Regions from separate parts of the Psychrobacillus sp. NPDC096426 genome, predicted to be linked through region 3. Evidence: riboswitches for the same ligand, from Rfam matches in the RefSeq annotation. Region 3 holds a riboswitch; each other region holds the start of a gene.
The links. A riboswitch is a leader RNA that binds a small molecule or an ion and turns the genes downstream of it on or off. The one in region 3 is predicted to bind lysine.
Positions count from the first base shown of each region.

Region 1: linked by a shared signal. The riboswitch ahead of ACIQYS_RS01270 (aspartate kinase) and the one ahead of ACIQYS_RS13410 (hypothetical protein) in region 3 are both predicted to bind lysine.
Region 2: linked by a shared signal. The riboswitch ahead of ACIQYS_RS06840 (transporter substrate-binding domain-containing protein) and the one ahead of ACIQYS_RS13410 (hypothetical protein) in region 3 are both predicted to bind lysine.

Region 1 covers NZ_JBIWEX010000001.1:256,920-260,211, reverse strand. Annotated here, with positions in the region: gene uvrC (excinuclease ABC subunit UvrC) at 1-1,235, shown strand, start outside; lysine riboswitch at 1,293-1,472, shown strand; gene ACIQYS_RS01270 (aspartate kinase) at 1,565-2,785, shown strand.
Region 2 covers NZ_JBIWEX010000006.1:73,692-76,983, forward strand. Annotated here, with positions in the region: gene ACIQYS_RS06835 (purine-cytosine permease family protein) at 1-1,328, opposite strand, end outside; lysine riboswitch at 1,605-1,789, shown strand; gene ACIQYS_RS06840 (transporter substrate-binding domain-containing protein) at 1,916-2,758, shown strand; gene ACIQYS_RS06845 (amino acid ABC transporter permease) at 2,822-3,292, shown strand, end outside.
Region 3 covers NZ_JBIWEX010000015.1:19,220-22,511, reverse strand. Annotated here, with positions in the region: gene ACIQYS_RS13420 (bifunctional metallophosphatase/5'-nucleotidase) at 1-502, shown strand, start outside; gene yunB (sporulation protein YunB) at 542-1,315, shown strand; lysine riboswitch at 1,361-1,544, shown strand; gene ACIQYS_RS13410 (hypothetical protein) at 1,636-1,926, shown strand; gene ACIQYS_RS13405 (Na+/H+ antiporter NhaC family protein) at 2,033-3,148, shown strand; gene lipA (lipoyl synthase) at 3,264-3,292, shown strand, end outside.

The DNA.
Region 1 (3,292 bases), on a different contig from region 3:
AAAAGATGACAGATGAAATTACGAGCTTTTTAAATGGTGGCTTTACACATGTCAAAAAAGAATTAACTAAAAAGATGAACGAAGCGGCAGAAAATCTAGAATTTGAACGGGCAAAAGAATATAGGGATCAAATTTCCAATATTGAAATGGTTATGGAAAAACAAAAAATTACGATAAACGATTTTACGAGCCGGGATATTTTTGGTTATTCAGTTGATAAAGGCTGGATGTGTGTCCAAGTATTTTTTATTCGACAAGGAAAACTAATTGAAAGGGATGTTTCGCTTTTTCCTTTGTATCGTGATCCAGAAGAAGAGTTTTTAACATTTTTAGGCCAGTTTTATGCAAAACCAGAACATATTAAACCTAAAGAGGTGTACGTACCTAATAATACGGACGTACAATTAGCTTCTGAATTATTAGAAATGAAAGTGATTACTCCTCAAAAAGGATTGAAAAAAAACTTAGTAAACCTCGCGGAGAAAAATGCGGTACTTGCTTTAAGTGAGAAGTTTCATTTGATCGAAAGACAGGAAGAGCGGACGATAGGTGCAGTGGAGGAGCTAGGTAACTTAATGGGAATTGCAACTCCAAACCGAATGGAGGCATTCGACAACTCTCATATACATGGTACAGACGCTGTTTCAGCCATGGTTGTATTTGTAGATGGAAAAGCATATAAAAAGGATTACCGAAAGTATAAGACGAAAACTGCTGCAAAGCATGATGATTACGGAGCGATGCGAGAAGTAATTCGCAGAAGATATACACGTGTATTAAAAGAAAATTTACCTTTACCTGATCTAATTATTATCGATGGTGGAAAAGGTCAAATAGAAGCAGCTCGTGAAATTTTAGAAGACGAATTAGGATTAGAAATACCTATCGCTGGACTTGCAAAAGATGGAAAGCATCAAACGTCTCAGCTTCTATACGGAAATCCAATTGACATCATTCCGATGAAGCGGACGAGCGAAGCATTTTATTTACTACAGCGTATACAAGATGAAGTGCACCGATTTGCTATTACATTCCATCGTCAACAAAGAGGGAAACATACGATTGCTTCCTCTTTAGACGGAATAGAAGGAATAGGTCCAAAACGAAAAAAAATATTATTAAAGCACTTCGGATCGATCAAGAAAATGCAGGTCGCGACGAAGGAAGAATTTATTGAAGCAGGGCTTTCTAGTAAACTAGCAGAAACGATGCTTGAACATTTTCAGAAAAAGTGATTGTCTTCTGAATTTTCTTGTGTTATGGTTGATACAATTTAACATTCACTAACATAAAGTGAAGATAGAGGTGCGAATTGACAAGAGTACTTAGCGGGAGGATGAAAGGATCCGTTGATCGCTAAACGAAAGGGTCATTTGCCGAAACCTAGAATAGCTTTTCCTATTCTAGGTTGGTTCTGCATTGAAGAAATGTAGAATTGTCAGAATTCAGTATTCTGGAGGGCTATCTCACATGGACATTATTTGACCGTGTATGAGACAATGCTTTTCACAATATGTGGAAAGCATTTTTTAATCCTTACAGATAAACAAGGGAGCAGATATGCGTGAGTAAAATTGTGATGAAATTCGGTGGTTCTTCTGTGGCAACTACAGAAAAAATTGCAAATGTGGCAAAAAGAATAGGTAAAGAGAAAGAAAAAGGACATGATATCGTTGTTGTCGTATCAGCTATGGGAAAATCCACAGATGAGTTGGTGAATTTAGCGAATGAAATAACGGACAATCCATCTAAACGTGAAATGGACATGTTACTATCTACAGGTGAACAAGTGACGATGGCATTACTTGCAATCCAGTTAAATACATTAGGTTTCGATGCAGTTTCTCTAACAGGCTGGCAAGCGGGACTAGTAACGGATCATGTATTTAAAAATGCAAGAGTGGAAAAAATGGATGATACTAAAATTAATTCATTATTAACAGAAGGTAAAATTGTCATCGTCGCGGGCTTTCAAGGAGTTACTAGTAATGGAGAAATAACAACCCTTGGAAGAGGCGGATCAGATACGACTGCAGTCGCGATTGCAGTGACGATTGAAGCGGACGTATGTGATATTTATACCGATGTGGAAGGGGTATTTACATCGGATCCAAGGTACGTTACAAATGCTAGAAAGCTAGAACAATTAGAATATGATGAAATGCTGGAGCTTGCGAACCTAGGTGCTGGAGTACTCCATCCAAGAGCAGTAGAATTTGCAAAAAACTATAAAATACCACTTAGAGTTAGATCTAGTTATGGAGAAGATGAAGGAACAGTATTAAAGGAGGAAGTAGATGTGGAAAATAATTTAGTAGTTCGAGGGGTAGCGTTTGAATCGGATATTGTGCGACTAACAATTGAGTATGATGTACCATTTAATGGATCATTAGCATCGATTTTTACGACTCTTGCAGAAAATCATATTAACGTTGATATTATTGTACAATCCATTGTAGATGGAGTAAGACCTGCCGTTTCGTTCTCTATTAAAAAAGAATCGTTAGCAGAAGCAATTACCGTTTTAGAAACGCATAAAAAAGCACTTGGTTTTACATTTGCTGACTTTGAAGTAGGATTAGCAAAAGTTTCCATTGTGGGTTCTGGAATGGTTTCTAATCCAGGGGTTGCTGCTCAAATGTTCGATCGACTTCGTAAAGAGAATATTCCGGTGAAGATGGTAAGTACATCAGAGATAAAAGTTTCTGTCGTTATTCCTCAAAATAATATGATAGAAGCAGCTAATGCATTGCATGATGAGTTTGACTTGGCCATTAAGCAATAACGGAACAAGAAATCCAGCTTCAAGGGTCGTGACATTGTTACGACTCTTATTTGCGTTGCACAAAATAGGAATAATATGTAGTAGCTAGTTACCGCTTGGAGATCCGTTGCAGGGCGGCCGCTTTCCGTAGGGTATGAGCCTTCACCGCCGCTTCCCGTACGTTGTGAAGTCTCATTTGTCTCATTTGATCCCACCGGAGTCGCCGCCCTTCCGCTCCAATCCACGGAAATTTGCTTACTTATCAGTAATGACTTGCTAAAACTAACTATTATGCAGTTTTTCAAATGTGTGTGTCCAGAAAATAGCGATTAAGGCAAATAAACCGTTCATTGAAAGCAACCAGTTATATTCGGATAGCAACTAAACTAGCATGAGAACAAACTAATTGCTGAAAGCAACCAACTCAGAAAACAACAGGTTTACTTGAAGGGATACGACGATGAATACGAGGATCCACTTCAATAAACGGCTGAATGTAAGCCTTTATTTTAGTAAATGCAGTAAATG
Region 2 (3,292 bases), on a different contig from region 3:
GCTAAAATAACCGTAAGTATAGATGCTAAGATCGCTGCAAAAAATGCCGCGGTACTTTGCAAAAATGATCCCATATATCCTAATGCAGCTATCGTTCCTAATCCACTAGAGATAAGTAGAGAAACGACTCCAACAGGATTCCATTTATATAAAAACTCGTGTCGAGCTTCATAATAACGTGGTCCAATTTTTAATAGCTTTTTCACAATCATTGCGTCGGTAACTAATATAGTAGCCCAAGCAAGTAAAAAGACTCCTTGGAACGTCATCGCCGTATCTAGATGATCTACAATACCACAAAGCATTAAGCCAATCGCAACTAATCCAGTGACAACTACCCAAAAGCGTCTACCTGGTGTAAATTTAAAAATGTTTTCGAAGAAATTAGCAAGGGATAAGGAACTACTGTATATATTTGTAACGTTTATTCGTAATTGCGTTAACATCGTGAATAACACGCCACCAATACCTAAAAGCAGAACGATGTAAACACCTGGATTTGGTTCACCTAAACGAACACCAAACCATATACCAAGTCCACCCATTACGCCAAAGCAGAAAATTTGGGGAACAAACCCAATGGCTAAAGATCCAAATTTAATATCTTTTGGTTTAAGAAAACGTGCGTAATCCGATGATAGTAATGCTGTAAGACCCATTATTCCATGTTGCATTCCGATACAAAGCAATAAAGCTTGTCCACCCATTTGGACACCTTCTGGCATATATGTCCAAAAAGCTCCATCATAAACGGAAGGTTTGTAGAATGACATAATAATGGCAGCCACTAAAAAAATAACGAAAATCGGCAATGACCACTTTTGTAGTTTATCGAGCTGTTTGACTCCAAACCAATTTAATGGAATAACGATTAATCCGAAGAAAATGATTAGAGCCCATTCTGGTAGTACGGGGAAAAAGGTGTGAACTGCGGAAACTAAAATTAGACCTTCAAATGCACAGTACATGATGAAGTTTGTTGCATAAATGAATGAGGTTAACGATGCACCTATGTAACCAAAACCTCCACCCCTAGATAATAAATTGACATTCATACCGGATTTTGCTGAAAGATAAGCAATGAATGTTCCGAGTATACCAGCAACGATTATCGCATATATGGAGGATATGATGGCATTGATGGCTCCGAATTGGAGTGCCATAACGCTTCCCATTTGAAAATAAAAAATTGCCGTTGCGATACCAAAAGTGATGTTAGTAATACTAAACCAACCTGCTTTTCTCTGATCTCTTGGCACTCTGTCTAGTGAGTAATCATCTTTCATTTCTTCTGACACTTTGTGATCTGCGACTTGGACAGATCCCATAATATCAACTCCCTTTTTGTATATAAATTTGACTTCCATTTTTGTTTATATATTCGTATCCCAATTCATTCATCCTCTATAATACCAGAAAAAGCAAGGGTTTATCAAATTAAGTGTTAAAAGAGGGGGAGTTTATAGCTAATTTTACGTAGTATAAACAATAAATAATACTCACTAAAAGTAAAATATTGGATGAATTTTTGAGGGGAGACCGGTTGACACATAGTACCTGATGTTGTAGACTATGAACAATAATTAAATACAACCTCACTTAAACAGTGAGGTAGAGGCGCGATATTTATTAGTCCTTAGTGGAGTTTGAGAAGCAATGATGCTAGGGAGAAGGAAATATCGCCGAAGTTTGTAAATATTTCTCCGTATTACATGCTGGGTCTGCAGTGAACAATTGCAGGACTGTCCACTTTAAACGTCCCGGTTTATCGTGGTGTGCTATCTCATTTGGGTAAAGTAGAGGATTTAGGGCAACTATACAAATTGCGACCTGAGTTCATCTCAGATCTTTTTTGTAGGTTGTCCTTTTTTATTGTTTTTAAACATAAACTAAAAATAAAAGGAGAGAAATACAAGTGAAAAACAAATTAGCATTATTAACAATATTCATATCTGTCGTGCTATTTTTAGCAGCATGTGGAACGGATAATACAGAAAAAACGGGATCTTCTTCACAAGAAAGTGATAATACATTTACAGTTGGCTTGGAAGCTGGTTACCCACCGTTTAACTGGACTCAGCTTGACGATGCAAACGGTGGAGTGAAAATCTCTGGAAACGCAGAATACGCTGGTGGATACGATGTAGAAATCGCTAAAAAGATTGCAGAAGGTTTAGGGAAAGAATTAGTTGTTGTCAAAACAGAATGGGATGGATTAGTACCATCATTACAGTCAGGTAAAATAGATGCAATTGTTGCAGGTATGTCACCAACGGCAGAGCGCAAACAGTCAATCGATTTCTCTGATAATTATTACACATCGAACTTTGTAATGATTGTTAAAAAAGGCGGACCATATGAAAATGCTACATCTATTCAAGACTTTAGTGGAGCGAAAATCACTGGTCAATTGAATACTTCCCACTATGGTGTTATTGATCAAATCAAAGGTGTCCAAAAACAACCAGCGTCTGATAATTTCTCTGCAATGCGTGTAGCTTTGGAATCAGGTGTGATTGACGGGTATGTATCCGAGCGTCCGGAAGGTATTAGTGCTTCCGCTGCAAATGAAAATTTTGCAATGGTTGAATTTACAGATGGATTTGTTGCGGATGAAGAAGAAACAGCAGTAGCAGTTGGTCTTAAAAAAGGTAGCGAATTAACGGACAAGATAAATGAAGTATTGGCAAAGATTTCGGAAGAAGAACGTCAAGAAATCATGGACAAAGCAATTCTAAATCAACCAGCTGCTCAATAATGAAGACGAGCGAACCGGCTGCGACTTATTGCAGTCGGTTTTGATATATAAGGGAGTGAAAGTATGAGTATTGAGTGGATTATAACGATGGTTATTAATAATTGGCCACTGTTTCTTCGCGGAGCAGGTATGACACTCTTAATCTCCATAATAGGTACAATCATCGGTGCGATTATCGGTTTATTAGCAGGTGTTATTCGTACAATACCAACACCTGAGAGAAAAGTTAAAAGAGTTTTATTAAAAATAGTCAATATTATTCTATCAGTTTATATAGAGTTTTTCCGTGGAACACCAATGATTGTACAAGCGATGGTTATATTCTATGGGTCCGCAATGGCGTTTGGAGTAGATATGGACCGAACTGCAGCAGCTATCCTTATTGTATCCATTAATACAGGAGCGTATATGGCAGAAATAGTCCGTGGTGGAGTGATTTCTGTTGATAAAGGTCAATTTGAGTCGGCTCAAGCAATCGGTATGAATCATGTACAAACGATGCTTCACGTTGTATTACCACAGGTTATTCGAAAT
Region 3 (3,292 bases):
GTGGTTCGGTCCATCTGATATGTCCCGATTTTTCGGTAATGCTTTGCTTGCATTTACGAAAGCGGATTGTGCGATGTTCCCAGCAGGTATATTTTTGACGGACTTACCAAAAGGTCTGATTACAGCAAGCGATTTGCATAGATGTTTACCGCATCCAATTAATCCTTGCGTCATAACATTAACAGGCGCAGAATTATTGGAAATTGTCGAGCAATCTAAAAACGAGAAATGGCCACGTTTGGAAGTAAAGGGGCTCGGATTTAGAGGGAAATACTTGGGAGCAATTATTTTTGAGCAACTGATGGAAGATGAGCAAGGTAACATATTTATAGGTGGGGAAGCGTTGCTACTTAAAAAAGTGTATACGCTTGCTACACTCGATATGTTCACATTTGGTTATTTTTTTCCTTCCTTCAAATATGCGACGAAACAATACTATATGCCAGAGTTAATACGAGATGTAGTAAAATGGTACGGCAATCAGTTATTAAGTCAATCATAATGACCCCTCTTATTACATAGTAGTAATAAGGGGGATTTTTTGCTATTCTATCGAAAAAAAAAGCGTTTAACCATTTTTACTGCTCAGCGGAAACTAGCTATACTAATAGCGATTTTCATCTTTTCAGTTGCTGGTGTATTTTATGTTGTTAATAAACGGTTGACGCCCACATATCTAGATTATGCGGAAGTGCAAACAAATAAAATTGCATCAATGGTAATTAGTAAAGCAATTAACTCAAGAACGGCGAACGTTTTAGATGTAAACGATATTATCGAGGAAGTACCATCAACAAATGGTAGCACCAATATGGTAACGACGAAATTTAATACAGAAATTATTAATCGTGTTTTATCGGATACGAACAGTTTGGTTCAAGCCCATCTAGAGCAAGCAGAAAAAGGAAATTTATCGAGTCTACCTTATTTGGATGATATTGAATATGACAAACAAACGATGGAAGATCAAGGTGGAGTTGTGTTTTTTGTACCGATGGGGCAGGCGACGAACATCCCGCTTATCGGTAACTTAGGACCAAAAATTCCGATTCGATTTCATGTAATTGGAAATGTGCAGTCGAACGTAGTACCAACAATAACGGAATTTGGAATTAATAATGCCTATGTAGAAGTAAGTATTCATATTAAAGTAAATGTCCGAATTATTGTCCCGCTTGCTAGTAAAATGAGTGTTGTCGAACAAAATATTCCTGTTGCGATGGGATTAGTGCAAGGGCAAGTTCCTCATATTTATACAGGTGGAAACGGAACTGCTCCGTCCATTGAAGTGCCGATTCCATTGCCTGAAAAATAAAAAATCCAGGAAAGACAGAAAGAACTGTTACAATAGAGAAAATGAATAATAGGTAGAGGCTGCAGAGCTTAATAGTACTATACGGAAAGATGACGCTTATAATCGTATACGAAAGGAAGTTTTGCCGAAGCTATGTATGGTTCGTCAAACGATATTTAGTTGGGGTTATTTTAAAAAAGAATAACACTGTCATTTATATGAAAAGTATAAATGATGAGCTACAAAGGATAAATAATCATTTTTATGCTTAAATTCAATAGTGGAAGCCAACCTAGTGCATATGTAGGTTGGCTTTTTTATATTTTGAGGAGGAACAGGTTTTGGAAAATACGATTTTTTCTTTATTGCCACCGTTATTAGCAATTATAATGGTGCTTCTGACAAAAAGGGTGATATTATCCCTTGGTGTTGGAATTGTTACCGCAGCATTACTCGTAAAGAATTTTGCTCCGGTGGATACTTTAATACTGCTATGGGAATCATTTAAAACTTCTTTTTGGGACGAAGGGATAAATGCTTCTAACATTTATATTTTACTCTTTATCTTATTGCTTGGTGTAATTACTGCATTTGTTAGTTTATCCGGAGGTAGCGCTGCATTTGCTGCATAGGCGGTCAAAAGGATTCGAACTCGCCGAGGGTCTAAATTACTTACAGCGTTTTTAGGTATTATTATTTTTGTTGATGATTATTTTAATGCGTTAGCAGTTGGACAAATTGCAAGACCTATTACTGATTCGCACCGTGTCGCCAGTTTCTAGTTGGGGCGCTTTTTTAATCAGTCAGATCGGTGTTATTTTTGCGACACATGCCGTAACTGCATACACACCACTTGAGGCATTTATGTTAATGGCTCCGATGAACTTTTATGTGGTTGCAACGTTAGCTATTGTGTTTTTTATTGCTTGGACCGATTTTGATTTATTTGAAATGAAAAAGCATGAGAAAAAAGCGCTCGAAACAGGAGAACTGTATGATTTGAGTAAACCTAATCCGGGAGATCTACAAGGAAGTTTTCCAACTAATCATTATGGGAAAGTTATAGATTTAGTATTGCCGATTATTGCATTAATCGTTGTAACGTTAGTTGCAATGTTATGGACAGGTTTTAAACTTTCGGGATACATACTTAATCTGTTTGTCATTTTTGAATTTACAGATGTTCCATTTTCTTTAATGCTCGGTGGTTTAATAGCAACGATTTTAGCTATTGCACTGTATGTACGCCAGTTTAATAAAAATCCAGATGCTAATTTTAGTTTAGTAAGGAAAGCTTTCGTTACAGGAATTCGTTCAATGCTTCCTGCTATTTTTATCTTAATATTTGCGTGGTCATTGTCGTTTCTTATTAATGCGCTAGGAACGGGAGCATTTTTAGCAAAAATCGTAATGGATAATAATATTCCAGTAGGAGTCATTCCATTTTTGCTTTTTGTATTAACCGCTGTGATGGCTTTTGCAACAGGATCTTCTTGGGGATCATTCGGAATTTTGCTTCCAATAGGAGCTAGTATTATTATGGAGATAGAGCCAGCATTATTATTACCGGTTCTTTCAGCAGTTTTAGCAGGAGCCGTTTTTGGAGATCATTGTTCACCTATTTCAGATACAACGATTATGTCTGCAACGGGAGCCGGGGTGAATGTCATCGATCATGTGATGACACAATTACCTTATGCGATTATTAGTGCAATCATTGCGGCAATAGGCTATCTAGTTTTAGGATTGACAGGCTCGGTAATAGTAGGAATGCTTTCTGTGGTGGCTATTATTATAGCACTATTCATCATTTGGAATACAAAAAATAAGAGTGATATAAAAGCAAATAGTTAACTATTGAACCCCATTTTTTGCTCCAATATTCTGAGTTCAGAAGGTTGTTTGAATTCTAATAATATGGTACATTGACAACAGTGTGGTTAGTTTATAAAGAATGGGGTCGCTGTAAATGACATCTTGTAAGCCTACGAAATCAGA